DNA from 2 places in the Brachybacterium sp. SW0106-09 genome. Region 1 is predicted to be linked to the other one. Evidence: predicted binding sites of a transcription regulator. Region 1 holds the regulator's gene; the other holds the start of a gene.
The links. Region 1 encodes HrcA, which represses chaperone genes, less so after heat shock. Its sites were predicted from a motif close to TTNGCACTCGNNNNNNNCGAGTGCNAA; they were not measured.
Positions count from the first base shown of each region.

Region 2: a site for HrcA is predicted at 7,573-7,599, ahead of groL (chaperonin GroEL). Genes of this name have one in related genera too.

Region 1 is NZ_BCAK01000001.1:30,165-44,078, forward strand. Features, by position in the region: gene Y09_RS00120 (circularly permuted type 2 ATP-grasp protein) at 1-1,573, shown strand, start outside; gene Y09_RS00125 (alpha-E domain-containing protein) at 1,560-2,477, shown strand; gene Y09_RS00130 (M23 family metallopeptidase) at 2,496-3,158, shown strand; gene lepA (translation elongation factor 4) at 3,334-5,217, shown strand; gene Y09_RS00140 (MOSC domain-containing protein) at 5,214-5,999, shown strand; gene hemW (radical SAM family heme chaperone HemW) at 5,996-7,153, shown strand; gene Y09_RS00150 (iron chaperone) at 7,290-7,676, shown strand; gene Y09_RS00155 (DUF4870 domain-containing protein) at 7,895-8,818, opposite strand; gene Y09_RS00160 (DUF3097 domain-containing protein) at 9,034-9,930, opposite strand; gene hrcA (heat-inducible transcriptional repressor HrcA) at 10,074-11,075, shown strand; gene dnaJ (molecular chaperone DnaJ) at 11,148-12,266, shown strand; gene Y09_RS00175 (16S rRNA (uracil(1498)-N(3))-methyltransferase) at 12,280-13,068, shown strand; gene Y09_RS00180 (NADPH-dependent FMN reductase) at 13,150-13,692, opposite strand; gene Y09_RS00185 (histidine triad nucleotide-binding protein) at 13,770-13,914, shown strand, end outside.
Region 2 is NZ_BCAK01000030.1:15,967-30,324, reverse strand. Features, by position in the region: gene Y09_RS17290 (hypothetical protein) at 324-848, opposite strand; gene Y09_RS12680 (hypothetical protein) at 1,791-3,281, opposite strand; gene treS (maltose alpha-D-glucosyltransferase) at 3,572-5,350, opposite strand; gene Y09_RS12670 (uracil-DNA glycosylase) at 5,539-6,216, opposite strand; gene Y09_RS12665 (DUF3263 domain-containing protein) at 6,350-6,733, shown strand; gene Y09_RS12660 (LytR C-terminal domain-containing protein) at 6,796-7,398, shown strand; gene groL (chaperonin GroEL) at 7,783-9,417, shown strand; gene Y09_RS12650 (hypothetical protein) at 9,595-9,831, shown strand; gene Y09_RS12645 (hypothetical protein) at 9,828-10,103, shown strand; gene Y09_RS12640 (CPBP family intramembrane glutamic endopeptidase) at 10,783-11,610, opposite strand; gene Y09_RS12635 (endonuclease/exonuclease/phosphatase family protein) at 11,694-12,512, shown strand; gene Y09_RS12630 (hypothetical protein) at 12,531-13,193, opposite strand; gene Y09_RS12625 (LLM class flavin-dependent oxidoreductase) at 13,275-14,282, opposite strand.

The sequences.
Region 1 (13,914 bases):
CGGCACCGTGCGCCCCACCTATCGGGCGCTGCATGACGCGCTGGCCGGGCTGGGACCGGAGGAGTTCCGCTCCCGCTCCGAGTCCCTCGCCCGCAGCTATCTCGACCAGGGCGTCACCTTCGACTACGCGGGGGAGGAGCGACCCTTCCCGATCGACGCGATCCCGCGGGTGATCGACGCCGACGAATGGGCCCGGGTCTCCTCCGGCGTCTCCCAGCGCGTCCGCGCCCTGGAGGCCTTCCTCGACGACCTCTACTGCGACCGCAGCGCCATCGCCGACGGCGTGATCCCCGAGGAGCTCGTCACCTCCTCGACCTACGTGGTCGACGCGGTGCGCGGCTACCGGCCGGCGAACGGGGTGCGCATCCACGTCTCCGGCATCGACCTGGTCCGCGACGGGGACGGCGGCTTCCGGGTGCTCGAGGACAACGTCCGCACCCCCAGCGGCGTCAGCTATGTGCTCTCGAACCGCCGCGCCATGGCCCAGGGCTTCCCCGAGCTGTTCGCGGACCGGCCCGTGCGCCGCGTCGGCGAGTACCCCGGCCGGCTGCTGGCCGCGCTGCAGGCCGCCGCCCCGGACACCGCCGGCGAGGAGGCGACCGTGGTGGTGCTGACCCCCGGCCGCTACAACAGCGCCTACTTCGAGCACTCGCTGGTCGCCCGCACGATGGGCGTCGACCTCGTGGAGGCCTCGGACCTCGTCGAGCGGGGCGATCGCATCTACATGCGCAGCACCGCGGGACTGCGCCGCGTGGACGTCATCTACAAGCGCACCGACGACGACTTCCTCGACCCCGAGGTGTTCCGCCCCGACTCGATGCTGGGCGTGCCGGGCCTGGTCCGCTCCGTCCTCGCAGGCAACGTCGTGGTCGCCAACGCCATCGGCAACGGCATCGCCGACGACAAGCTGACCTACACCTACGTCCCGGACCTGATCCGCTACTACCTCTGCGAGGAGCCGATCCTCCCCAACGTCGACACCTGGCGGCTCGAGGAGCCCGACTCCCTCGTCGAGGTCCTCGACCGGCTCGAGGAGCTCGTGGTCAAGCCCGTGGACGGCTCCGGCGGCAAGGGCATCGTCATCGGCCCCTCCGCCACGCACGAGGAGCTCGACGCGCTGCGGAGGCGGCTGCGCGCCGATCCGCGCGGCTGGATCGCCCAGCCCGTCGTCCAGCTCTCCACCATCCCCACTCTCGTGGAGGAGGGGCCAGAGCCCCGCCACGTGGATCTGCGCCCCTTCGCCCTGAACAGCGGGGACGACGTCTGGGTGCTGCCCGGCGGGCTCACCCGCGTCGCCCTGCCGAGCGGGGAGATGATCGTGAACTCCTCCCGCGGCGGCGGCTCGAAGGACACCTGGGTGCTCGCCGCCGGCCGCCCCGGCGCCGCCGCCTCGGGTCTCGCCGACCAGGACGAGGAGGGGATCGAGGACCCGACCGACGACACGCGCGACCAGTTCGACGACCCCCGCGAGGAGCACGGCGAGGAGCGGGAGGTCGAGCCCGACCCGGTCACCTCCGCCATCCCGATCATCGAGGCCGACGACGAGGAGGAGGACCGCCATGATGCTCAGTAGGATCGCCGACGCGATGTTCTGGATCGGCCGCTACGTGGAGCGGGCCGACCAGGCCGCGCGCATCCTCGGCGTGTCGCTCCAGTCGATCACCGAGGACGCCTCCCTCGACCCCGTCGACTCCTGCGCGGGCGTGTACGGGATCTTCGGCGTCACCGACGTGCAGGCCGAGGACCTGACGGTGCAGCGGGTGCTGGAGCGCCTGGTCACCGACCGGGCGAACCCCTCCTCCGTCGCCGGCGCCCTCCAGGCCGCGCGGGAGAACGCCCGCGGCGTGCGCGAGGCGCTGTCCACGGAGGTGTGGGAGTCGCTGAACACCGCCACCCTCGGCATGCCCCGCGTCGTGCGGCCCTCCCGCATGCACGGCGCCTTCCAGTTCGCCAAGGACCGCTGCGCCATGGTCAACGGCCTGCTGGACGCGTCGATGACCCGTGACGAGGCATGGCTGTTCCTGCGCGTGGGCCAGCTGCTGGAACGGGTCGACATGCTCGCCCGCAACCTCCAGGCCCACGACCTCTCCGACACCTCCGACGCGGCGACCGTGCTGCTGCTGCGCTCCTGCAGCGCGCACGAGGCGTACATCCGCTCCTATCGCGGCCGCGTGCGCGTCTCCGGCGCGATCGAGTTCCTGCTGCTGGACTCGATCTTCCCGCGCTCGGTCGCGTACTGCCTCAGCGAGATCGACGAGGCGCTCGAGACCCTCGCCAAGCTCCACGGCAACAGCTTCGACCGCCTCGGCACCGCCGAGCCGGGCCGCAGGATCGTCGGCCGCGCGCTCGCGAGCCTGCGCTTCCGCCAGCTCGAGGACATCACCGAGGACTTCGAGGACGAGATGGAGCAGCTCCAGCGCGTCACCGGCGCCGTCACGAGATCGCTGGGCACCACCTACTTCCACCCCGCCGCCTGAGCCCGCCGGGGAGCAGGGGTGAGCGCGGCGAGAGGGGAGAGGGGCCCGCTGGGGCTCGTGAGCCCGCTGCGCGGGGCGGCGCTGGTGCGCAACAGCCCGGCGGACCGCGTCCCCAGCCACGGGACGACGCTGGGCGCCTCGACGTGCGCGATCGACCTGGTGCCCCTCGACGACCGGGGCCGGACGGCGCCGTTCACGCCGATGTCGTTCCTGCTGCCCGAGCCGCCGGAGCACTTCGTCGGCTTCGGCCTGGAGGTGCTGGCCCCGGCCGACGGGACCGTCCGGCACGTCCACGACGGGGAAGCCGACCATCGCGCCCATCGCGGTCTGCCGTCGGTGCTCTACGCGCTCACGCAGCGGCGTCGACTGCGCCGGGGCTGGCAGGGACTCGCCGGGAACCACGTCGTCCTCGAGGTCGCCCGCGGCGGCCGGGCGGCGTTCGTGGTCCTGTGCCATCTGCAGCAGGGCAGCATCGCCGTGGGCATCGGACAGCGGGTCGCGGCGGGGGAGGTGCTCGCCCGGTGCGGGAACTCCGGCAACAGCATGGAGCCGCACGTGCACGTGCAGGCGATGGACGGCCGCGACCCCGGCACGGCCGCGGCGCTGCCCCTCACCTTCCCCGGTGGTGTGCCGCGGGCCGGGCGGCGCCTGGCGGGCGCGGGGGAGGCCGACGGGCGGTGATCGTCCCGGCCCGGTGCTCTCCTCCGGGACGGGCGCCCGGCCGGGTGATCCCGTCGGCCTCGCTGTGACGTCGGCCCGTCGGCCGCCCGCGGGACGCCGCGGCGCGTGCGGCACATGAGACCATGGACCGATGCCCGGCGCATGCGCGCTCGGCACACCATCGACGAGAGGACGAATGCCGGTGACCCCGAGGATCGCTGCCGATGAGGCACGGGACATCGCTCCCGCGTCGACACCCCAGGAGCGGCTCCGCAACTTCTGCATCATCGCCCACATCGACCACGGCAAGTCGACGCTGGCCGACCGGATGCTGCAGATCACCGGGATCGTCGAGGAGCGCGCCATGCGCGCCCAGTACCTCGACCGGATGGACATCGAGCGCGAGCGCGGCATCACCGTGAAGAGCCAGGCCGTGCGCATGCCCTGGCAGGTCGAGGGCGTCAACTACGCCCTGAACATGATCGACACCCCCGGGCACGTGGACTTCACCTACGAGGTCTCCCGCTCCCTCGCCGCCTGCGAGGGGGCGATCCTGCTGGTCGACGCCGCGCAGGGCATCGAGGCGCAGACGCTCGCGAACCTGTACCTCGCGATGGAGCACGACCTGACCATCATCCCGGTGCTGAACAAGATCGACCTGCCCGGCGCCGAGCCCGAGAAGTACGCGGCCGAGATCGGCCAGCTCGTCGGCGTGGACCCCGAGGACGTGCTGCGCGTGTCCGGGAAGACCGGCGTGGGCGTGCCCGAGCTGCTCGACCACGTGGTGCGCACCCTGCCCGCCCCCGAGGGACAGGTCGACGCCCCCTGCCGCGCGATGATCTTCGACTCCGTCTACGACACCTACCGCGGCGTCGTCACCTACGTGCGCGTCGTCGACGGCTTCCTCAAGGCCCGCGACCGGATCGACATGATGTCCACCGGCGCCCACCACGAGCTGCTCGAGATCGGCGTGAGCTCCCCGGAGCCGCACCCCACCCAGGGCATCGGCGCCGGCGAGGTCGGCTATCTCATCACCGGCGTGAAGGACGTGCGCCAGTCCAAGGTGGGCGACACGATCACCACCTCGGTGCGCGGCGCGACCGATCCGCTGGCCGGCTACGCCGATCCCAAGCCGATGGTCTACTCGGGCCTGTTCCCGATCGACGGCTCCGACTATCCCGTGCTGCGCGATGCGCTGGACAAGCTCAAGCTCAACGACGCCGCGCTCGTCTACGAGCCGGAGACCTCCACCGCCCTCGGCTTCGGCTTCCGCGTCGGCTTCCTGGGCCTGCTGCACCTGGAGATCATCCGCGAGCGACTCGAGCGCGAGTTCGACCTCGACCTCATCTCCACCGCCCCCTCCGTGGTCTACCAGATCGTGATGGAGGACGGCACCGAGATCGAGGTGCTGAACCCCTCCGACTTCCCCGAGGGGAAGGTGAACCAGATCAGCGAGCCCGTCGCCTCGGCGACGATCCTCGTGCCCAGCGAGTTCATCGGCGCGGTCATGGAGCTGTGCCAGTCCAAGCGCGGCACCCTCGGCGGCATGGACTACCTCAGCGAGGACCGCGTCGAGCTGCGCTACACCCTGCCGCTGGCCGAGATCGTCTTCGACTTCTTCGACCAGCTGAAGTCCAAGACCCGCGGCTACGCCTCGCTGGACTACGACGTCTCCGGCGAGCAGACCGCGGACCTGGTCAAGGTCGACATCCTCCTGCAGGGCGAGCCGGTCGACGCGTTCAGCGCGATCGTGCACCGCGACAAGGCCTACTCCTACGGCGTGGACATGTCCGGCAAGCTCAAGAACCTCATCCCCCGCCAGCAGTTCGAGGTCCCGATCCAGGCCGCGATCGGCTCGCGCATCATCGCCCGCGAGAACATCCGCGCCATGCGCAAGGACGTGCTGTCCAAGTGCTACGGCGGCGACATCTCCCGCAAGCGCAAGCTGCTGGAGAAGCAGAAGGAGGGCAAGAAGCGCATGAAGAACATCGGCTCCGTCGAGGTGCCGCAGGAGGCCTTCATCGCCGCGCTCTCCTCCGACGCCTCCGAGCCCTCGAAGGACGAGAAGAAGAAGAAGTGAGCACCGCGCCCGGCCCGCTGCCCGAGACCGCCCCGCGCCGCCTCGACCCGCTCGAGGTCGCCTTCGAACCCGGCGGCGGCCGGCTCGGCGCGGTGTGCACGGTCGCCCAGCTCTTCGAGGTGCGCGAGCGCTCCCTCATGAGCGGGATCGACAAGCGCCCGGCCGACGGGCCCGTCACGCTCCTCACCCACGGCGTGCTCGGCGACGTGCAGGGCGACCGTGAGCACCACGGCGGGATCTTCAAGGCCGTCTACGCCTACTCCCGGGAGGTGCGCGAGGCCTACGCCTCCGCGCTCGGCCACGAGCTGCCCGACGGGTTCTTCGGCGAGAACCTCGCCACCGTCGGCCAGGACACCGACCACACGGTGATCGGGGAGCGCTGGCGGATCGGCGGCGCAGAGCTCGAGGCGACCTGCCCCCGCAACCCCTGCGGCACCTTCGCCGCCTGGATGGGGGACCGCCGCTGGGGCCGCGCCTTCACCGACCAGGGCCGGGCCGGCGCCTATTTCCGCGTGCTCGTCGAGGGCGAGGTGCGCGCCGGCGACGCGATCGAGGTGCTCGAGCGGGCGGACCACGGCGTGACGATCGCCGACGCCTTCCGGGGACTGGACGCCGCGCAGGCCCGCGCCCTGCTCGACTGGGCGGAGGCGAGCGGCACCGTGCTGTACGAGACCCTCGTCGGCGCCGCGCAGAAGACGCTCGCCAGAGCGGGCGAGCGCGAGGACTTCCCGGAGCGGCTGCGCTCCACCGGACGGGGCCTCGGTCTCGGTCTCGGGCTGTGACGGTCGTGAAGGACCTCTCCGCCTACATCCACGTTCCGTTCTGCGCCGTGCGCTGCGGGTACTGCGACTTCAACACCTACACGAACGCCGAGCTGGGCGGCGGCGGGTCCCAGGCCGAGTACGCGGACAACGCGATGGCCGAGATGGACCTGACCCTCGCGGCGGACCGCGCGGCCGGGTACGAATACGAGGAGATCTCCACCGTCTTCTTCGGCGGCGGGACCCCCACCCTCCTGCCCGCCGACGACCTCGTGCGGATGCTCGACCACCTGCGCTCCCTGATCCCGCTCGCGGAGGGCGCCGAGGTCACCACCGAGGCGAACCCCGACTCGGTCACCCGCGCCTCGCTCTCGCGCCTGGCCGACGGCGGGATCACCCGCGTCTCGATCGGCATGCAGTCCGCGATCCCGTCGGTGCTCGCGACCCTGGACCGCACCCATGACCCCGACCGGGTGCCGCAGGTGGTCCAGTGGGCGAAGGACGCCGGGCTGCAGGTGAGCCTGGACCTCATCTACGGCACGCCGGGGGAGACCGTCGCCGACGTCGAGACCTCCGTGCGCGCGGCCCTGGCCTGCGAGGTCGACCACCTCTCCGCCTACTCGCTGATCATCGAGGGCAACACCGCCATGGCCCGGCAGCTGCGCCGCGGCGAGATCGAGGCGCCCGACCCCGACGACATGGCCGACAAGTACGAGCTCGTCGACGACCTCACGTGCGAGGCGGGCCTGACCTGGTACGAGGTCTCCAACTTCGCCCGCACCCCCGAGCACCGCTCCCGCCACAACCTCGCCTACTGGAAGGGCGGGGACTGGTGGGGGATCGGACCCGGCGCCCACCGCCACCGCGACGGACTGCGCTCCTGGAACGTGAAGCATCCCAGCCGCTACGCGCGCATGCTCGCCTCCGGCGAACTGCCCGTCGCGGACAGCGAGCAGGTCGCCGCCGAGGACCGGCTCGTCGAGCGCATCATGCTCGAGCTGCGGATCGCCGACGGCCTCGCCGTCGACGTCGTGCCCGAGCAGAACCGCTCGATGCTCGAGGTGCACCGCGATCGGGGCCACCTCGATCCCGACGCCCTCGCCGCAGGCCGCGCGGTCCTCACCAGGGAAGGGCGTCTGCTCGCCGACGCGGTGATCCGCGACCTCGTGCCCTGAGACCCGTCGGCCGCGGAACGATCTCGATGACCGAGCCCCTCGAGCTCGAGCCTCCTCCTGCTCTCTGCCCCGGCAGCCGTGCTCTCTCGTCGTCGATCCACTGGTCCCACGGATCACCGAGGTGCACACTGTCCGCATGACGCCACCGACAGGATCCCGCCCGACGACGATCGACGAGTACCTCGCCGCCCTCGAGGACCCGGCCCGCACTCGCCTCGCCGAGCTGCGGAACCTGGTGCGCGAGGAGCTGCCCGAGGCGACCGAGGCGATCAAATGGGGCAGCCCCGCCTTCGTCCACCCCCGCGGCACGATCCTGCTCGCCATCAGCGCTCACAAGGCGCACGCGAACTTCACCGTCACCCCGAGCGCGAAGGAGGCCTTCGCCGCGGAGCTCGAGGGGCTCGAGACCGGCAAGGGCAGCGTGAAGCTCCCCTACGACACGCCGATGCCGGAGGACCTGCTGCGGCGAATGGCGCGCCACCGCCTCGCCGAGTTCGAGCAGGACGGCGTGAACTGGATGTGACGGGCCGCGGCGCCGTGCGGCAGGACCCGGCCCGCGGCGTCGAGTCCTGACCCGCGGCGTCCGGCCCGGGCGCGCGGTATCCGGTTCCGGCGCGCGGCATCCGGTTGTGGTGCGCGAGGTCGGCCGCCCGCGCCCCGACATGCAGGAGCCCCCGGGAGCGACTCCCGGGGGCTCCTGCATCCGGCCGTCGGCCGAGGTTCAGACGCTGTGGAAGTGGATCACTTCACGAGGCGGATGTTGACGGGGTAGTTCCACCACTCGCCCTGGTAGGCCTTCACCGCGCCGATGATGGCGAAGACGACGTGGACCAGCGCCGGGACGCCGATGAGGGCGAAGAGCACCGAGCCGAAGCCGAAGGTGATGACCGTGATGATGGTGAAGACGATGGCGAGCGCGATCTCCACGATCAGGGTCGCGATCGCCGCGTTCAGCGCCTCCGCCGCGTTGTAGCGGACGAAGCGGTTGCGGTCCTTGTAGACCAGGAAGATGATCAGCGGGCCGAGCCAGCCGAGGAAGCCGGCGCCGATCACATAGCCGACGATCGCCGAGAGCTGCGCGAACATCGCCCACAGCTTCGTGTCGGACTCGGTGGTGGGCTGACCGATCAGCGGGCCGTCGAAGACGCCCTTGACGTGGGCGGGGGTCTGGTCGGGGTTCATGGTTCCTCCGGCTGAGGTCTGTCCGTGGGCGGCGTAGGGAGCGTGCTGCTGGGCATGCGGAGCCTGCTGCTGCCCGTACGGCTGCTGGGCATGGGCCGGCTGCGCGGAGGGCTGGGACGGCGAGGGCGCCCCGTAGGGGGAGGCCGGCGCCGCGGCCGGAGCGGCCGAGCTCGCGGACTGCCCGTAGGGATCCGCCTGCTGAGCGGAGCCCGGCTGCGCGTAGGGGTCCTGCTGCGCGAACGGATCATGCTGCGCGGCGGGGGCCGGCTGCGCGCTGGGAGCGGACTGCGCAAACGGATCGTAGGGATGCTCTGCCGGGTCCGAGGTCGCGCTGCCCTGCTCCTGCGGCGCGGGGGCGGCAGGGGCGTCGATGTCGAGGTGGTCCGAGGCCGGGCGCTCGGCAGGCTGCTCGGGCAGCGAGTCGGAGGTGGGGGTGCCGGGCTCGGTGCCGTACGGGTCGTGCGGATGCGGAGTCTGGCTCATGGGATCCTTCTTCGTCTCGGTCGGCGCGGGGGCCGTCGTCTCGGGTGACGGGTTCACCCTAACGAGCCGGGGACCCCGCGGTCAGCGCGGCGGTCCGCCGAATCCGCTGGGGGATATCCCCCTGGTGGGCTCCCGAGGGCCGCCGACCCGGACCGCGTGCACGCACCGTCGGGCGGCGTCGACGGCCCGCGACGACGTCCCGTGCCGCGGCGGAGTCACCCCTGGTCGACGGTGACGAAGTCGATGAGCTCCTCGATGCGCCCCGAGAGCGTCGGCTCGACATCGGCGTAGGAGCGGACCGTGGAGAGGATCCGCTTCCAGCCCAGGCCGATGTCGGCCTTGTCCTCGTGAGGCCAGCCGAGCGCGGCGAGGGAGCCGACCTTGATGTCCGTCCCCTTGGGGATGTGCGGCCACTCCTTCAGTCCCACGCGCGCGGGCTTCACGGCCTGCCATACGTCGACGTAGGGGTGGCCGAGCACGGTGACGTTCCCACGAGCGCCCGGCAGGGCCATCACCTCGGCCGCGATGCGGGACTCCTTCGACCCCTTCACCAGGTGGTCCACCAGGATTCCCAGCCGGCGGCCGGGGGAGGGGCCGAACTCGCGCACGCGCTCGGCGAGGTTGTCGGCGCCCTCGAGCTGCTCGACGACGATGCCCTCGATCCGCAGGTCGTGGCCCCACACCTTCTGCACCAGCTCCGCGTCATGGGTGCCCTCGACCCAGATCCGCGACGCACGCGCGGTGCGGGCCTTCGCCCCCTCGACGTACACCGAGCCGGAGGCGGAGCGCTTGCGGACAGGCGCCTTCTGCGCCGCTTGCGGGCGGGTGAGGACGACGGGCTGGCCGTCGATCATGAAGCCCGGCCCGAGCGGGAAGGTGCGGCGTCGGCCGCGGCCGTCCTCCAGCTCGACGATCAGCTCCCCGGCCGTCTTCTCCACGCGCGTGATCGCGCCGGTGAAGCCGGTCGAGGCCTCCTCGACGACGAGGTCGCGCTGCGCGGGGACCTCGCGGCCGACGGGGCGGCGGCGGTGATGGGCGGGCGGACCGGAGGAGAGCACATCGGCGCCGTACCGGTCGGGGAAGCGAGCAGGCGGGGTGGACACGGCGGACACTGTAGCCCCGTGGCGAACGCCTCCCTGCGAAGCACGCCGCGGACGCGTACGATTGGCACTTGGCATGGGAGAGTGCCAATGTCCAGGGAGACCCGGGCGCCGGGACGCCCCGGTGCCGGACCGCGCGGCAGGAGGTGCACGACATGGACGACCGCAAGCTCCAGATCCTCGGCGCCATCGTCGAGGACTACGTCTCCACGCGCGAACCCGTCGGCTCGAAGTCGCTGCTGGAGCGGCACGAGCTCGGCGTCTCCGCGGCGACCGTCCGCAACGACATGTCCGTCCTCGAGGAGGAGGGGCTGATCCATCAGCCCCACACCTCCGCGGGCCGCATCCCCACCGACAAGGGATATCGCGCTTTCGTCGACCACGTCGCGATGGTCAAGCCCCTCTCCACCGCCGAGAAGCGGGCGATCCGTGCCCTGCTCGAGGACGCGGGGGACGTCGAGGAGCTCCTGGCCCGCACCGTGCGCCTCCTCGCCCAGCTCACCCAGCAGGTCGCGATGGTGCAGTACCCGGCCCGGCGCCAGGCCCGCATCCGCCACGTCGAGCTCGTGAAGGTCGCGGACTCGCTGCTGCTGGTCGTGCTGATCACCGAGTCGGGGCGGGTGGACCAGCGCACCGTCCCCGTCATCGCCGGCCGCCCCGCCGAGTACTACGCGGCGCTGCGCGACCAGCTGAACCGCGCCGTCGCCGGCCGGGAGGTCACCGACCTCGCAGGCCCGCTGACGGACTACCTCGAGTCCCTGCCCGTCCCCGAGCGGCCCGCCGCCGCGGAGGTGGCCGAGGCGCTCACCGCGCTGGCCGCGACCCGCGCCGAGGACCGCATCATGATGGCGGGCACCGCGAACATCGCCCGCTCCGCCGAGGACTTCGCCCGCGACGTCGAGCCGCTGCTGGACGTCCTCGAGGAGCAGCTGGTGCTGCTGCGCCTGTTCACCGAGATGCACGTCTCCCCGGGGGACGTGCAGGTGCGGATCGGCTCCGAGCTCCACGACCGGGCGCTGCACCAGGCCGCGCTCGTCGGCGCGGGCTACGGCGCCGGTTCCCACCTCGCGATCCTCGGCCCCAGCCGCATGGACTACGCGGCCGGGATCTCGACCGTCCAGGCGATCGCCCGCTACATCTCCCGATTCCTCGAATGACCGCGCCGGCGGGCCTCCGCGCCCGTCGCCGGCCGTCACCGACCTCCGACCCCCTGTGAAGGACCCACGCCTGTGAACGACGACTACTACGAGCTGCTCGGCGTCTCCCGCGACGCCTCGACCGAGGAGATCAAGAAGGCGTACCGCAAGCTCGCCCGCACCCTCCACCCGGACGTCAACCCGGACCCGGAGGCGGCGGAGAAGTTCAAGAAGGTCTCCCAGGCGTACGAGACCCTCTCCCATGCGGACAAGCGCCGCCAGTACGACATGGGCGGCGGTCCGGGCATGGGCGGCTTCCCCGGCGGCGGCGCCGGCTTCGACTTCAACGACATCTTCGACATGTTCGCCGGAGCCTCCGGGATGCGCGGGCGCACCCAGGGACCCGTCCCGCGCCAGCGCCGCGGAGGCGACGTGCTGCGCCGGGTGAAGATCGAGCTGCGCGACGTCGTCTTCGGCACCGAGCAGGAGGTCACCTTCCGCACCGCCGTGCTGTGCGAGCGCTGCTCCGGCTCCTGCGCCGAGCCGGGCACCAGCCCCACCCGCTGCACCGCCTGCAACGGCTCCGGCCACGTCCAGCGCGTCCAGCAGTCGCTGCTGGGCCAGATGGTCACGATGGCGCCCTGCCCCACCTGCGAGGGCCACGGTGACGTGATCGAGAGCCCCTGCACCGGCTGCTCCGGCCACGGACGCACCGCCACCGAGCGCACCGTCACCGTGCGCATCCCCTCCGGCGTCGAGAACGGCACCCGTATCCAGCTGCGCGGCGAGGGCGAGACCGGCGAGGCCGGCGGCCCCTCCGGCGACCTCTTCGTGGAGCTGTCCGTCAAGGACCACGAGATGTTCGACCGCGCCGGCGACGACCTGGTCACCACGGTCTCCGTGCCGATGACCACCGCCGCGCTCGGCGCGACGATCCCGCTGGAGACCTTCGACGGGGAGCAGGAGCTCGACATCCGTCCCGGCGCCCAGCCCGGCGAGGAGATCGTCCTCAAGGGCCTCGGCGTGACCCCGCTGCGCCGCGAGCGCCGCGGAGACATCCGTGTGGTCCTGGACGTGGACGTGCCCACCGCGCTCACCGACGAGGAACGCGAGCTGCTCGAGCGCTTCGCCGCCCTCCGCGGCGACGAGGCCACCCGCCCCAAGAACCACGGCGGCCCGTTCGCGAAGCTCCGCGAGCGCCTGAACCTCTGAGGCGGGAGAGCCCGTGCCCACCACCCCGCCCGGCTTCCTGATCCTCGACGAGGCCCTCGCCGCCGCCCGTGAGGGAGACCAGCTCGAGCTCGCCGGCGACGAGGGCCGCCACGCGGCCAAGGTCGCCCGGATCGGGGTGGGGGAGCAGCTGCTCCTCACCGACGCCCCCGGCCGACAGGTCCTCGCCGAGGTCACCGCCGCCCGCAAGGAGGCGCTCGACCTGCGCCTGCTCGCGGACCCGTCCCCGGCTGTGCAGCGTCTGCCCCGACTCGCGCTGGTGCAGGCCCTCGCGACCGGCGGCCGCGACGAGCAGGCCGTCGAGTCCGCGACCGAGCTCGGCGTCGACCGCATCGTCCCGTGGACCGCGAAGCGCTCCGTCTCCGTATGGCGGGGGGAGAAGCTCGCCAAGGGCCGCGCGAAGTGGGAGGGCACCGCCCGCGCCGCCGTCAAGCAGTGCCGTCGGCCCGGCATCCCCGCCGTCGACGCCCCGCTGACCACGAGCGCGCTCGTCGAGGACCTGCGCGTCCGCGCGGCCGACGGGACGCTCGTGCTGGTGCTGCACGAGCAGGAGTCCGTCGGCGTGATGAGCCTCGCCGAGGAGCTGCGCGGAGCGAGCGAGGCCGGCATCGAGGAGATCGTCGTGGTCGTCGGCCCCGAGGGCGGGATCGACGAATCCGAGCTGGCCGCCCTGCGCGAGGCCGGTGCCCAGACCGTGCTGCTGGGCCCCGAGGTGCTGCGCTCCTCCACCGCCGGCCCCGCAGCCCTCGCGGTGCTCAGCGCGCTCGTCGGCCGCTGGGGCTGAGCCCACCGGCGGACCCCGCCGACGACAGGACCCCGCAGACGCTCGGCGCCGGCGGGGTCCTGCGACGTGAGGGAGCGGTTATCAGCCGACCGGGGAGAGCACCTTCGTCTCGAGCGCGGCCAGCGCGGTCTCCAGCGCGGCGGCCTTCTCCTCGGTGACGAACAGCTCGCCCTCGACGGAGAGGTCCTCGCGGAAGCCGAGGCCCACGGAGCCGACGACGTCGGCGCCCACGCGGCCCATCAGGGTCTCCAGCAGCGGCAGCACCTCGTTCGCGGCGCCCCAGCCGTAGCCGACCAGGATCGTGGGCAGGTTCTCCCACTCGTGGAACAGGAAGTCGATCGCATTCTTCAGGGCGCCCGGGTAGGCGCCGTTGTACTGCGGGGTGAGGATCACGATCGCGTCGAGCGCGGCGATCCGCTCGGCCCAGGAACGGCCGTGGTCGGTGGTCTTCTCGGCGCCGGACTTCGGCGAGGAGGGCTCGTCGAAGGAGGGCAGGGCGACCTCGCGCAGGTCGATGAGGTCGATCTCGAAGCGGCCGTAGGCCGAGGCGCTGACCCACTGGGCCACCTTCTCGCCGACTCGGTTGGGGCGGGCACTGCTGAGGAGGATTCCGAGCTTCGTCATAGTCCTTTAAACTTCTCATACTTTCAGGGGCTTCCCCAAGGAGGGGTGGTGTTCGTCGCTCCCGTAGACTCGCGACCATGGGTACGAGCGTCAACCGGAACGACACACTGCGTCACGATCCCGACTGCATCTTCTGCCGGATCCTCGCCGGGGAGATCCCCTCGGATCGGGTCCACGAGGACGAGAAGGTCATCGCCTTCAAGGACCTCCATCCGCAGGCGC
Region 2 (14,358 bases), on a different contig from region 1:
GTGGTGGAGTCTCCGTAGGATGCCACATGCAGGGGGGCTAGCGCTTCGCCGCCCGGCCGGAGGCTACTCAACTCAAAGCCTCGAGTGTCATGGGCCGGCAGGCACGGGGTACGGCCGCCCGTCGCGATGCAGAAGAGACCTCGGACTATGACGCCCGTTGCCGCAGGGATCACAGCTTGCGCTGTCGATCCTCTGGGAGGGAGACGGCTCGTCCTGTCCCGCGGCCCGCCACTGGGGCTTGCCGGAATGTCCTGAGCTGCCAAGGCGGTCCGAGTCAGCAGGCGGCGCAAGGGTGCTGCGTGCACACGGGGCCTTCAGCCGGCTCAGGGCTTCGCGGAGCGCCTCCATGGATGCCTCTCGGAGAAACGAATGGCCGTGCGCAACATTCGTCGCCACTGCCACCCATAGATGTCCGATTGGGCCCGTGACACGGTGACCTGCTTAAGTGTTTCCAACTTCCCGGAGACTATTATCAGCTCTTCGGCTGACACCGCACGTCCGGGAGCAAAAAAGTCAGTAGTGTTTAAGGCTAGCGCGAGGTCGTTGTACGCATCGATGATCTTATTGGCGCTCAACCCTGGGGTGACGACAGAAATTACGAACGTCGCATTCTCAAGCGCGCTTCCTTCGTCCACCCTTGATGACGTTTGAGTAGCGCCGTGCTGCCGGCGTTCCGAAATTTGCTCAGACAGACGCGTGATCAAACCAGCCAATACAATGTAGGCGTCAAAGAGTTCATCTTTGGATCGCTCAGTGAGAGTCCTCCGGGTAGCCAGTTTGGCTGTTAAGAAGGCTACTACCATGGCGCCAATGGTTGGGGCAAGCACTGCCCAGTATTCCGCTTCCACGCTTCCTCCTTGGGGCGTTCCTGTCGTTCGTATTCGCGAAGAGCCCAGTCGCGATCATTTGATGTTTCGCCAGGGTGATGTGGCTTCTGGTGGACCGTTGGCTTCGGCGCATACCAAGATCGCCGGGACGCTTGCGTCCCGGTCGCTTGCTACAGGTGTCTCTCCAATCGTCCGGCGTCGGCATGTCTCGCCGCGATCCGGATAGTTAGCCCACGTATTGGCCGAGTTTGCGATCGGTCCGGCATCGTCGCGTGAGCTTCGAGACGCTTCTGCCGCTGCGCCTCCCTGGCCTGTTGCAGATTCATATTGCACCGGGAGGCCTGAGCGACACAGCGAAATCATCCGGCCACGCCCCGCCTTGTGCAACCCGCCGCCCATCGAGTCTATGCAAAGCGGCGTATCAGACCTGCCGCTGGCGCTATGACCAGTCCGCGCTGGCTACCTCCAGAGCGCCCGTGATGTTGTGAGCGACTGAGGTGCGAGCGGTATGGCCGCGGTGGCGAGGGTGCCAGTAATCGCCTCCGCCTGCATGCTCTTCCCAGGCCGGAGCGGCCGCTCTGCCGTTCACATCGCTGGCGTAGCTGTCATCGCTCCCTTCTGGACAGCGGCGCTAGGTACCGCTCGGCGGGTATGAACACGTCACAGCATGGCAACCTCCCCTGTCTCGTCGGCCTGGACGGGGCTACTTTCAGGGCTACTTTGTCGCTGTCACCGAAGTTCCCGGGTGTGACTCGCTGTCGTAAAAGCCAGGTCGGAAGGAGTTTTGGGCTGATGCCGGACCCTACGGGACTGTTGGACCGAAAAACAGGTGGTTGCGGGTTCGATTCCCGTCTCCAGCTCGCTCCCCGGTCCCCTCGGGGCCGTGCGGCAGCCCCGCAGCGAGGAGCCCCTCGCCGGATCACTCCGGCGAGGGGCTCGTGCGTGCGGGGCGGGCCCGGTGGGTCAGAACGTCTCGTAGGACACCTTGTTCACCGTGAAGCCCTTGCCGGTCATGACGTTCCAGCAGGTCATCCCGTCGAAGCGGCTGGTGCACGCCACGTCGCCGCGCTTGGCGCTGCGGTCGTACTCGAGGGTGGGCGCGGAGTCGCTGAGGAAGGACGTGCCGCAGGCGCGCTCGGCGTCCTCGCCCGCGACGGTGATCGAGAACGGGCCGTTCTCGCAGTCCTCGAGCCCCGCCTCGGAGAAGTCCCGCTCCACGAGGGAGCAGGAGACGGAGTCCTCCTCGAGCTGGCAGCTGATGTTCCCGGTGGGGGAGCGCAGCTCGGACATCTCCTCGGCGCCCTCGGGGGCGGGGGAGACGGGATCCTCGGTGGTCTCCTCGGTCGTCTCCTCGGTGGTCTCCTCCGGAGCGGCCTCGGCGCTGGTCGTCGAGCTGTCGCGCTGGTACTGCCCCTCGTCGGGGGCGAACAGGGCGCGGGCGCCCAGTCCGATCACGAGCAGCAGGATCAGGGCGAGCACGAGGCAGCCGCCGCAGGCGATCAGGGCCCGCTTCCGGCTGCCGTCGTCGGAATCGTCCTCGTCCTGGGGCGGTCGGCCGACGGGTGGCGGGGCCGAGGCGGGGCCCTGCGACGCCGGACCCGGGGACACCGGGGCCTGCTCCCCGTAGGGGTACTGCTGCTGTCCGGAGGGGCCCTGAGCGGCGGTCGGATGCTGCGCGGCGGAGGCGGCGGCGCCCGTGGCGGCGGCGGACGCGGCGACGGCCGGCATCTGCCGGGTCGACGGACCGGCCTGCGGGGCGGGCGAGGCCTGCGATGCCGGAGAGGCCTGAGCGGACGGGGACGTCTGCGCGGCCGGGGCGGCGCCGAGCGGGACCACGGAGGCCTTCGGCGACAGCCGCACCGAGGAGGTGCCCTCGGTCGGGCTCTGCGCGGAGGGCGACGGCTGCGCGTCAGGCGCCGGCCCGCCCACGGGGGCCTGCTGCGCGGGCGGGGCCGGGGGCGGCGTCGTGCCGGGGCGCTCGTCGGCGGAGGCGTCGGCTCCCGCACCCGCGGCGCCGGCCGCGGCGGCGCCGGTCGCTCCGGCGGCGGTCCCCCAGACGAGCGCCTCGGGGACCTCGTCCCAGGCGGAGGCGCTGTCGTCGGGATCGGCCTGCGGTGCCGACGCGGGCCGCTCCTCGGGAGCCTGCGACTCCTGCGCGGCGGTCCACGCCGACTCCTCGGGCGCCCGATCCTCGTCGGGGACCACCTGGTGCAGCTGGGTGGGCTCGCCCTCGTCGAGGTCGTCGTCCTCGTCGGGCTGCAGGGTGCCGGCCTCGTAGGCCTGCTTCGCCCACTGGTTCGTGGCCAGGATCCACTGGCGCGCGACCTCGGGGGCCGAGGGGTTCATGACGATCAGCCGATGCAGCTGGGGGTGCTTCTCGGTGAGCTCGAGGAGGCGTTCCGGACTCGTGCCCGGATCGGCCGCCTCCTCCGCCGTCGAACGGTGCTCTGCCACCGTGCTCTCCCTTCCTTACGGGGTCACGGCAGGGCGCTCGCGGCTCGCGGGGGCGGCCTGCCGATCCATGAGAATGGCACACCGGCGCGCTCCGAGGCACTGCGAGGCGGCCCCTCGCAGCGGTGACCCGCAGGTCATCGGGTCCTCGCGGCCCGCCCGTCGGGCCTCCCGGGATGCGGGATGACCTGCGTCGACCTCCTCGTCCCGAAGCCTCTCACCTCGCCCGCGGACGATGTGACGGGCGTCTCGTGCGCCGTGACGCAGTTGACGCCCCGTCGGCGCGGGCGGGTTCAGTCCGCGCCGATCACCGGCAGCGCGGTGGTGGTCGTCATCGGCTCGCCGTGGGCGTCCAGCGGACGCACCTTCAGCCAGTAGACGCCGTGCCCGCCGAGGGTGAGGGTGAGGGTGCCGGCCTCGTCCACCGCCGGGAACTCGTGCCCGCCGAAGAGGTCCCGGACGGTGCGCCGGTCCATCCCGGTCATCTCGAGCCTCGCGGTGACCGGCTGGGAGGACAGGTTGAACACGCACAGCAGCGTCTCGGCGTGCCACTCCGCGTCCTCGCCGTGCTCGGCGCCGTCGTAGGTGCGGGTGAAGGCGAGCACCCGCTCGGAGTCCGCCGGGATGTTCCGGTACGCGCCGAGCCCGAAGGCATCGTGCTCCTTGCGCACCGCGAGCACCCACCGCACGAAGTGCAGCAGGGAGCCGGAGTGGGCCATGTGCGCCTCGACGTTGGTGGTCGAGTAGTGGTAGACGAGCGACTGGATCACCGGCAGGTAGAGCTTGCCCGGGTCGGTGTTCTCGCTGAACCCGGCGTTGCGGTCCGGGGTCCACTGCATCGGGGTGCGCACCGCGTCGCGGTCCTCGAGCCAGATGTTGTCGCCCATCGCGATCTCGTCCCCGTAGTAGAGGAACGGGGAGCCGGGCAGGGAGAGCAGCAGGGCGTGGATCAGCTCGAGCTCGGAGCGGGAGTTGTCCAGCAGCGGCGCCAGGCGCCGACGGATGCCGACGTTCGCGCGCATCCGCGTGTCGGGCGCGTACCAGCCGAGCATCGCCGAGCGGTCCTCGCCGGAGACCATCTCGAGGGTCAGCTCGTCGTGGTTGCGCAGGAAGGTGCCCCACTGGGCACCGGCGGGGATCTCGGGGGTGTCCTCGAGGATGTCGATGATGTGCCGGGCGCTGCCCTCGCGCAGCGCGTAGAACAGCCGCGGCATCACCGGGAAGTGGAAGCACATGTGGCACTCGGGCCGCTCAGGGGTGCCGAAGTACTCCACCACGTCGGCCGGCCACTGGTTCGCCTCGGCGATGATCACGCGGCCCGGCCAGCTCTCGTCCACGAACTCCCGCAGCTCGGCGAGGAACTCGTGGGTGGCCGGCAGGTTCTCCCCGTCGGTGCCCTCCTCCTCGAAGAGGTACGGGATCGCGTCGGCGCGGAACCCGTCGATGCCCTTGTCCAGCCAGAAGCGCACCACCTCGAACATCGCCTCGCGCACCGCGGGGTTCTCGAAGTTCAGGTCCGGCTGGTGGGAGAAGAAGCGGTGCCAGAAGAACTGCCGGCGCACCGGGTCGAAGGACCAGTTGCTCTCCTCGGTGTCCACGAAGATGATGCGCGCGTCCTGGTACTTCTCGTCCGTGTCGGACCAGACGTAGAAGTCCCCGTACGGGCCCTCGGGGTCGGAGCGGGACTCGAGGAACCAGGGGTGCTTGTCGGAGGTGTGGTTCATCGGCAGGTCGATGATCACGCGGATCCCGCGCCGGTGCGCTTCGGAGACCAGCCGCTCGAAGTCGGTGATCGAGCCGAACTCCGGCAGCACCTGCTCGTAGTCGGAGATGTCGTAGCCGCCGTCCCGCAGCGGGGAGGCGAAGAAGGGCGGCAGCCACAGGCAGTCGATGCCGAGCCACTGCAGGTAGTCCAGGCGCTCGATGAGCCCGGTGAAGTCCCCGGTCCCGTCGCCGTTGCCGTCGGCGAAGGCGCGCACCAGCACCTCGTAGAACACGGCCTTGCGGTACCAGTGCGGGTCGTAGTCGACCCCTGGGCCCTGCGGGGAGAACTGGGCGGGGTTCAGGGGCATCGGGACCTCCACGGCGGCTGGGACGGCGGACGCGATGCCCCCACAGTAGTGTCCGGCGCGGTCGTGCGAGGCCCTGGGAGGCCGACGGACCGGGCGGTCTCCTCCCGCCCCGTCGGGCGCGAGGCCGGGGGCCCGCCCCCGCGGCGGGACCGGCGCGCTCTCGGACCGGATCCGGTCCCAGCCCGGCCTCAGTCCCGGATCCGCCAGTCCACGGGTCCGGCTCCCTGCGCCTCGAGCAGCGCGTTCACCTGCGAGAAGGGACGGGAGCCGAAGAAGCCACGGGAGGCCGACAGCGGGCTCGGGTGCGGGCTCGCCACATGCGGAACCTCGCCCAGCAGCGGGATCAGCGACTGCGCGTCGCGGCCCCAGAGGATCGCCGCGAGCGGCCCGCCGCGTGCCACCAGGGCGCGGATGGCGTGCTCGGTGATCTCCTCCCAGCCGCGACGTCGGTGGGAGGCCGGGGCGCCGGGCGCGACGGTGAGGACCCGGTTCAGCAGCAGCACCCCCTGGTCCTGCCAGGAGGAGAGGTCGCCGTGCGCGGCGGGGACGATGCCGAGATCGCTCTCGAGCTCCTTGTAGATGTTGGTCAGGGAGCGGGGGAGCGGGCGCACGTGCCGCTCCACCGCGAAGGACAGACCGATCGGGTGACCCGGCGTGGGATACGGGTCCTGGCCGACGATCAGCACCCGCACCTCGGACATCGGCCGGGCGAAGGCGCGCAGCACCGCCTCGCCGGCGGGCAGGTAGCCGCGGCCCGCGCGGACCTCCTCACGCAGGAAGCCGCCGATCTCGTGGAGGCGGTTCTCGACGGGACGGAGGGCCTCGGCCCAGTCTGGGGCGATGATCTCGGTCAGGGGAGCAGCCATGGAGGCAGTCAACCATCCGCGCGCGGCGCCGTCGGGGCGCGTCGGCCCCTCCCGGCGAGGCATCCCTCACGACCTGCGCAGGGCGGCGGCGTGGCAGCCCGGGGGAGCGGTCGCAGGTGCGTAGCCTCGGTCCATGCCCTCCGCCTCCGACGAGCCCGCCCGCGCCGACGCGCGCCCCTCCGACGTCCCGTCGTCGGAGCGCATGTCGTCGGAGCGCACGGCGTCCGAGCGCGTGCCGTCCGAGGTCGCGCTGCCGGGGCCGCAGGGGGCGCTCACCGAGCGGGACCGGCGGATCCTCGCGCTCGAGGGGCGCACCTTCCGCTACGTCGGCGCGAAGGAGCGGGCGATCCGCGAGGAGATCGGCCTGTCGAAGGTCGCCTACTACGTGCGGCTGAACGCCCTGCTCGACGAGCCGGCGGCGCTGCGCGCGGCCCCCGCCGTCGTCAACCGGCTCCGCGCCCGGCGCACCTCCGAGGACGGCGGCGCCTCCCTCGGCGGCGACCATCGCGTGGCCTGAGCCATCCGTCTCCGGGGCGTGTGCTCCACCCCCGATCCGGGTCGACCATGTTAAATGGGTCCGTGGCTGATTCCCAGTATCCCTACCCGCCGGACCGATTCGACGACGAGGCGGACGCCGTCACCTTCCACGGCGCCCACCGCGCCGAGCTCCCCTTCTGGCGGGAGAACCTGCTGTACATCATCATCATCGGCGCGGCCGTGGTGCTGCTGGTGGTGCTGCTCTTCGTGATCGGTGGCATGGGCGGCGGCGACGACGGCGCCGAGGGCCCGGCCTCCGCGTCGGAGAGCGCCTCGAGCGAGGCCGCCCCCGAGGAGAGCCCCTCGGAGGAGCCCGCCCCGGAGCCCGACCTCTCCGTGCCCGTCCAGGTGATCAACGCCGGCAGCATCAACGGCCTCGCCGGCACCTGGCAGGAGGAGCTCCAGGGCGAGGGCTGGGAGGACGTCAGCGTCGCCACCGCCGACAGCCCCCAGCAGGAGCCCGTCGTGTTCTACCGCGACGAGGCAGATGCGGACACCGCCCAGGCACTCGCCGAGCAGGTCGGCGCCGGCGAGGCGCGGCAGAGCGACGAGTACGACTCGCCCCTGACCTTCATCGCGGTCACCGAGCCCGGTGGCGGCGGCGAGGGCGACGGCGACCAGGGTGATCAGGGCGGCGAGGGCTGACCCCTCCCCGCACGCCCCTGCGGCCCCGCGACGCGCCGCTCCTCCTGAGGGAGGGGCGGCGCGTCCGCGTGTGCGCGCCGGGCGGGGTGCCCGCCCGTCGGCTCCGTTCGGAGAGGGTGACCGCCGACGACGTCCGGGCCGGACGACGGGGCCGTGTCCGCTCCTCGCGGAGAGTTAGCACTCTCAGGGGCAGAGTGCTTATGATGATCTGGCACTCGGTGCACGGGAGTGACAGCCCTCGCGCACATCGCCTCCGCGCACCGGGACCTGAACATTCCGGCCCCGTGAGGGCGTCGGCGCCGTGGGACATGAACACGGAGTCGGCTCCCGTCCGTCGCGGGCACTGGGCCGGGTGGACATCACAGACACGGGAGAGATTCCACAATGGCCAAGCTCATCTCTTACGACGAGGAGGCCCGGCGCGGCCTCGAGCGGGGAATGAACCAGCTCGCCGACGCCGTCAAGGTCACCCTCGGCCCCAAGGGTCGCAACGTCGTGCTCGAGAAGTCCTGGGGCGCCCCCACCATCACCAACGACGGCGTGTCGATCGCCAAGGAGATCGAGCTCGACGATCCCTACGAGAAGATCGGCGCCGAGCTGGTGAAGGAGGTCGCCAAGAAGACCGACGACATCGCCGGCGACGGCACCACCACCGCCACCGTCCTCGCCCAGGCCCTGGTCAAGGAGGGCCTGCGCAACGTCGCCGCGGGCGCCAACCCGATCGCGCTCAAGCGCGGCATCGACCAGGCCGTGGCCGCGGTCTCCGAGACCCTGCTCAAGCAGGCCAAGGAGATCGAGACCAAGGAGCAGATCGCCTCCACCGCCGCCATCTCCGCGGCCGACCCGGCCATCGGCGAGCTCATCGCCGAGGCCCTCGACAAGGTCGGCAAGGAGGGCGTGATCACGGTCGAGGAGTCCAACACCATGGGCCTCGAGCTGGAGCTCACCGAGGGCATGCGCTTCGACAAGGGCTTCATCTCGCCGTACTTCGTCACCGACGCCGAGCGCCAGGAGACCGTGCTCGAGGATCCCTACATCCTCCTGCTCTCCTCCAAGGTGTCCTCCGTCAAGGACCTGCTGCCGCTGCTGGAGAAGGTCATCCAGGCCGGCAAGCCGCTGGCGATCATCGCCGAGGACGTCGAGGGCGAGGCCCTCGCGGTGCTCGTGGTGAACAAGCTCAAGGGCTCCTTCAAGTCCGTGGCCGTCAAGGCCCCCGGCTTCGGCGACCGCCGCAAGGCGATGCTGGAGGACATGGCCATCCTCACCGGTGGCCAGGTCATCGCCGAGGAGGTCGGCCTCAAGCTGGAGACCGCCGGTCTCGAGCAGCTCGGCCAGGCGCGCAAGATCGTCGTCACCAAGGACGAGACCACCATCGTCGAGGGCACCGGCGACGCCGACCGCATCGCCGGCCGCGTCTCCCAGATCCGCGCCGAGATCGAGAACTCCGACTCGGACTACGACCGCGAGAAGCTCCAGGAGCGCCTCGCGAAGCTGGCCGGCGGCGTCGCCGTCATCAAGGCCGGCGCCGCGACCGAGGTCGAGCTCAAGGAGCGCAAGCACCGCATCGAGGATGCCGTGCGCAACGCCAAGGCCGCCGTGGACGAGGGCGTCGTCGCCGGTGGCGGCGTCGCGCTGCTGCAGGCCGGTGCGGACACCTTCGGCAAGCTCGCCCTCGAGGGCGACGAGGCCACCGGTGGCAACATCGTCAAGGTCGCCATCGAGGCACCGCTCAAGCAGATCGCGGTCAACGCCGGTCTCGAGGGCGGCGTCGTGGCGGAGAAGGTCAAGAACCTTCCCGTCGGCCAGGGCCTGAACGCGGCCACCGGCGAGTACGAGGACCTGGTCTCGGCCGGGATCATCGACCCGGTCAAGGTGACCCGCTCCGCGCTGCAGAACGCGGCGTCCATCGCGGGCCTGTTCCTCACCACCGAGGCCGTCGTGGCCGACAAGCCGGAGCCCGAGGCCCCGGCCGCCGGCGGCGACATGGGCGGCATGGGGGGCATGGGCGGCATGATGTGATCTCCTGATCACCTGCCGCTCCACCCGAGCGCTCGACGAGCCCCGATCCTCTGACGAGGGTCGGGGCTCGTCGCTGTCCGTGGAGGCGGGAATGGGCAGTACTCCCCATGGTTGCGGCGGGCACCGGCGCCTATGGTCGGGTGCGGGGGAGACATCAACGTCACACGGAGGGGAACCATGTTCCACGGAGCAGACACCGGCCAGCTGCAGGACTTCGCGCAGCGGCTGGGAGAGAGCTCGGGACGCACGTCGGAGCTGCTCGACGAGGCGACCACCTGGAGGCTGAGCCGTTCGAAACCCGCAGGGCTGGAACTGGAGCGGTATCTCCTCATCGACGACGGCGACCCCGCCACCGTATGGGTGGCAACGTGTCCTGCTCTCGATGCCGTGGCAGGGAACGGGTGGAGCGCGTGAGCGACCCGGTGCCGCGACGAGGAGTCCTCGCCGCGGCGGGAACGGGCCTGCTGCTGTCGCTCCTCGGATGCGACGACGAAGCCGAGGACCCGGCGCCGTCGACGACGGTGCCGGACGGTATGCCGACCACGGCGGTCGGCGTCCTCGAGAGCGCGGACCTCGCCCCGCCGCCCGAGGAGACGTCGATACAGGGGACCGCCTTCGAGCGCATGGTGCTCGTCGACGACGCGGACCCGCGGACCGTCCGGGTACGTCTCAGCGAGGTCCGCTGATCGTCTCCACCGGAGCGCCGGAGGACGATTCCGCCCTGTGCACGAACGAGCGGCCGCGCAGCGCGTCACGTCCGTGCTCGTGGAGCTCTCCGTCCTCGTCTTCGCGCTGCTGGGCCTGGTCTGGGGCGGGATCCGCGGCATGTCGATCTCCTTCGACCAGGCGATCCCGGGCCTGCCGGTGACCGTGGGGCAGATGTATCTGGCCCTGCCGATCGCGGGCGTGCTCATCGCCCTGTCGCCCTCGAGGACCTCGTGCGCGCCGCGCGCGGCGACGACATGCTCGCCGGTGACGACGCCCCCTCGTGGAAGGGTCGGGCGGCGGGGTCCTCGCCGCCCGGGCCCTCCCTCACGGGCCTCGCCGTCGGGGTCTCGCAGTCCGGGTCCGCCGCCGGCCCGGTCGTCCTCGAGGGTCAGCCGGGGCACTGCCGGTCCGGGCGTGGTCGGCCGGTGGCGCAGGGCGTGCCACTACGGCATATATGCCGTAGTGGCACGCCCTGCGCCATGACCTGACCATGCCCGGGCCGCGAGAGGGCGGGGAAGGGCTGCGTGGGGGTGGGGCAGCGCCCCGAGGAGGTGGGGAACAGCCCCGAGGGGGTGGGATAGGGCCGCGAGGGGCGGGAGAGGAGCACGAGGAGGTGCGGCGGAGCCGGCGAGGACGCGCCGGCCGGTCCGCGGCCGGTCAGACGAGGAAGATCGGGATCGCACCCGGATGACGGGCGTGCACGATCGCGAGGAAGACGACCACGTCGAACAGCAGGTGCACGATCAGCACGTACAGCAGCGAGCCGGTGCGGGCGAACAGCCAGCCCTGCAGCAGCGCGAAGGGCGCGGTGAGCAGCGGCCCCCAGGCCTGGTAGCCGAGCTCCCACAGGAACGACACGAAGATCGTCGCCTGCAGCAGGTTCGCGGTCCACACCCCGAAGTGACGGCGCAGCAGCGCGAAGCAGGTGCAGATGAAGAACAGCTCGTCCCAGGTGCCCACGAAGTTCACGCCCGCGAAGAAGCGCGCCACCTCCCCGCCGTCGGCCAGGTGCGGCCAGTTGCGGTAGACGCCCGAGGTGATGAAGTAGAACGGAAGGATCAGCCAGCCCAGGAAGGGCACGGCCACGATGTAGCCCTTCTCGAGGCGGGTCCACGGCTCGCCCGTGCGCAGCGGGAACCGGATCGCGCGCCGGCGCAGCAGCAGACGGTCCACCGCCGCCGGCACCAGCACCGCCAGCAGCAGCACGGCGCCGATGGTGAGGAAGCGGTCCCAGTCCACCGAGGCGACGACCGAGGTGGTCGAGACGATGGCGATCCCGATCCCGATCAGCGCGAGGTCCTTCGCGAGCTCCCGGGAGACGAGCACCGCGCCGAGCAGGCTGAGGGCCAGCAGCAGGTGACCCCAGCCTGCCAGCTGCAGGGCGAACAGCAGGAACGCGGAGGCGGACACCCCGACCGCCGGCAACAGCGCTAGGCGTGAGGCGGAGGAGGGCTCCGCGGGGGCGGCGGCCGACGGCGTCGTCATGTCCTCAGCATGGCAGGAGCGGAACCGCGACGGGACACGCCCTGCCGCGTCGGGCCGCGCCCGTCGTGCGCGAGGATGGAGCGATGGCACCCACCGACGCGCAGCCGCCCGCCCTCTCGCTCCTCACCCAGAACATCCGGTACCACGACGAGAGCACCCTCCCCGGTCAGGCCGACCACTGGCCCGAGCGGGCCCCGGTGCTCGCCCGGCTCCTCGGCGAGGCCGACGCGGACGTCGTCGGCCTGCAGGAGGTGCTCGCCTCGCAGATCCCCGTGATCGACGAGACGCTCGCCGCCACCCACCTGCGCCTCGGCATCGGCCGTGAAGGAGGCGGACGCGGGGAGCACAACCTCCTGCTGCTGCGCCGGGACCGGTTCGAGGTGCTGGACTGGGACCAGCTGTGGCTCTCCGAGGAGCCCGACCGGATCGGGTCGACGGGCTGGGACGCGATGTGCCCGCGGATCGCGGTGTGGGCACGGGTTCGGGACCGGGAGAGCGGGGACGACTTGGTGGCCGCGGTGACGCACCTGGACCACGAGGGGCACGAGGCGAGGGCGACAGGCGCGGGACTGCTCGCCCAGCACCTGCGCGAGGCGGCCGACGGGGCGCCCGTGGTGCTGCTGGGCGACTTCAACGCCGCAGGCGGCGACAGCATCCCGTGGCGGGTGCTGCGCGACGCCGGCTTCGAGGACGCCCACGACGTCGCCTCCGCGCAGGTGGGGGAGGACATCGGCACCTTCCCCGACTACGGCACGCCGGAGACGGGCGGGATCCGGATCGATTGGATCCTCGTCCGTGACCTCGTCGTCGAGGAGTACGCGGCCCGGGTTCCGCTGCACGAGGGCCGCGCGGCGAGCGACCATGCGACGGTCACCGCGCGGGTGCAGCCGACGGGGCGCTGACGCGCCTCCCGTCCCGCCTCACATGTCGCGGGCCGAGGTGAGCAGCTGCGATCCGCCCGCGCACACGGCGGTGAGCTCGATCAGGTCGCCCGCGTCGGAGACGTCCGGTCCCTTCTCCTGGGCGAGCGCGGGCGACACGTCGACCCAGCCGCCCGGGCAGTCCTGGACCTCGCCCTCGAGGGTGGGGACGAGCGCGGCGAGCACTTCGTCCTCGGAGACCGGCTCCGGCGCGCCCGCCCCGCCGTGGTCGGAGGCGCCGGCCGCCGCCGTGTCGGAGACGAGCTCGTCGACCTGCGCGGGCTCCAGCTCGATCACCGCCTGCCACCAGTAGTCGTCCTGGGCCGGGAACGGCACCCTCTCGTACGGGTCGGTGAACCGGCCCTCGGCGATCGTCACCGCTCCCACGGTCTCGAGCACGGGGAAGTGCTCCTCGACGAGCTCGGGGGAGTGCAGGACGAGATCGGGCTGGTAGTACCGCTCGGACGCTTCGTCCCGCACCCAGTCGGGCTCGTCCCGGTCGGTGCCGCCGCCCAGCGGGCCGCAGCCGCCGAGCAGCGCCGCGGCGAGGAGCGCGCCGGTCAGCGCCCGGGCGGTCGCGCGCTGGGCGGTGCCTCGCGGCGAGGGTCGGCGTGCCCGCGCACTGCGGCCCGCCGGACCATGCGTCGGTCTCTCGTCGTCCATGGCTCCCCCTTCGTCCCCGGCGCCATATCTACCAGGTGCCGGGACCCGGGGCGGCAGGGCAGGGGCCGGGGAGCGGCGGTCTCAGAGCCCCCAGGCCTCGGCGAGCAGCTCGAGGCTCTTCAGCCGGTCCGCGGGGTCGTAGTGGTAGGCGGTGAGGATCAGCTCGTCGGCCTTCGTCGCGGCGACGATCTCCTCGAGCTGGGAGACGACGGTGGCGGGGGAGCCGACGGCCTTGATCGACAGGGTCTGGTCCACCTTCTGCAGGAGGTGCTCCGGGGCGACCTCGGTGATGTCCCGCGGGGGCTGGATCTTCTGCCGCTGCCCGGTGACGACGCCGAGGAACATCTGCTGCAGGGTCGTGAACTGGCGCTGCGCCTCCTCGTCGGTCTCGGCGACCACGAGGTTCACGCCCACCATCGTGTGGGGCTGCTCGATCTGCGCGGAGGTGGCGTCGGGGTCGAAGTGGGCGCGGTAGGTCTCCAGCGCATGCAGGTACTGGAAGGGCGCGAAGTGGGAGGCGACCGAGAAGGGCATGCCCAGCTGCGCCGCCAGGCGCGCACCGTTCGCCGTCGAGCCGAGGATCCACATCGGCACCTCGGTGCCGCGGGCGACCTCCGCGGTGATCGGCAGTCCACCGGAGGCGGGCACCTCACGGGACCAGTCCCGCATCTGCTCGACCGCGGCGATGAAGGCGCCGGGCTCGGCGGAGGTGCGGGCCAGCAGCTGGGCGGTGAGCTGGTCGGTGCCGGGCGCGCGGCCGAGGCCGAGATCGATCCGGTCGCCGTGGAACTGCACGAGGGTGCCGAACTGCTCGATCACCGCCAGCGGCGAGTGGTTCGGGAGCATGATCCCGCCGGAGCCGACGCGGATCCGCTTCGTCATCGAGGCGGCGCGGTCGATCAGCAGCGAGGTCGCCGAGGAGGCGAGGGAGTCGGTGTTGTGGTGCTCGGCGAACCAGTACCGCTCGTAGCCGAGACGGTCTGCGACCTGCGCGCCCTCCATCGAGGCGGCGATGGCGTCGCGGGTGCTCTGGCCGTCGGAGATGGAGACGAGATCGAGGATCGACAGGGGCACGTGAGGAGCGTTCATACTGCTCAGGCTATCGACGCGGGCGTGGGGCGGGGAGGGCGCAGGGTGAGAGGTTCTCGACCCCGTCGGCGGGAAG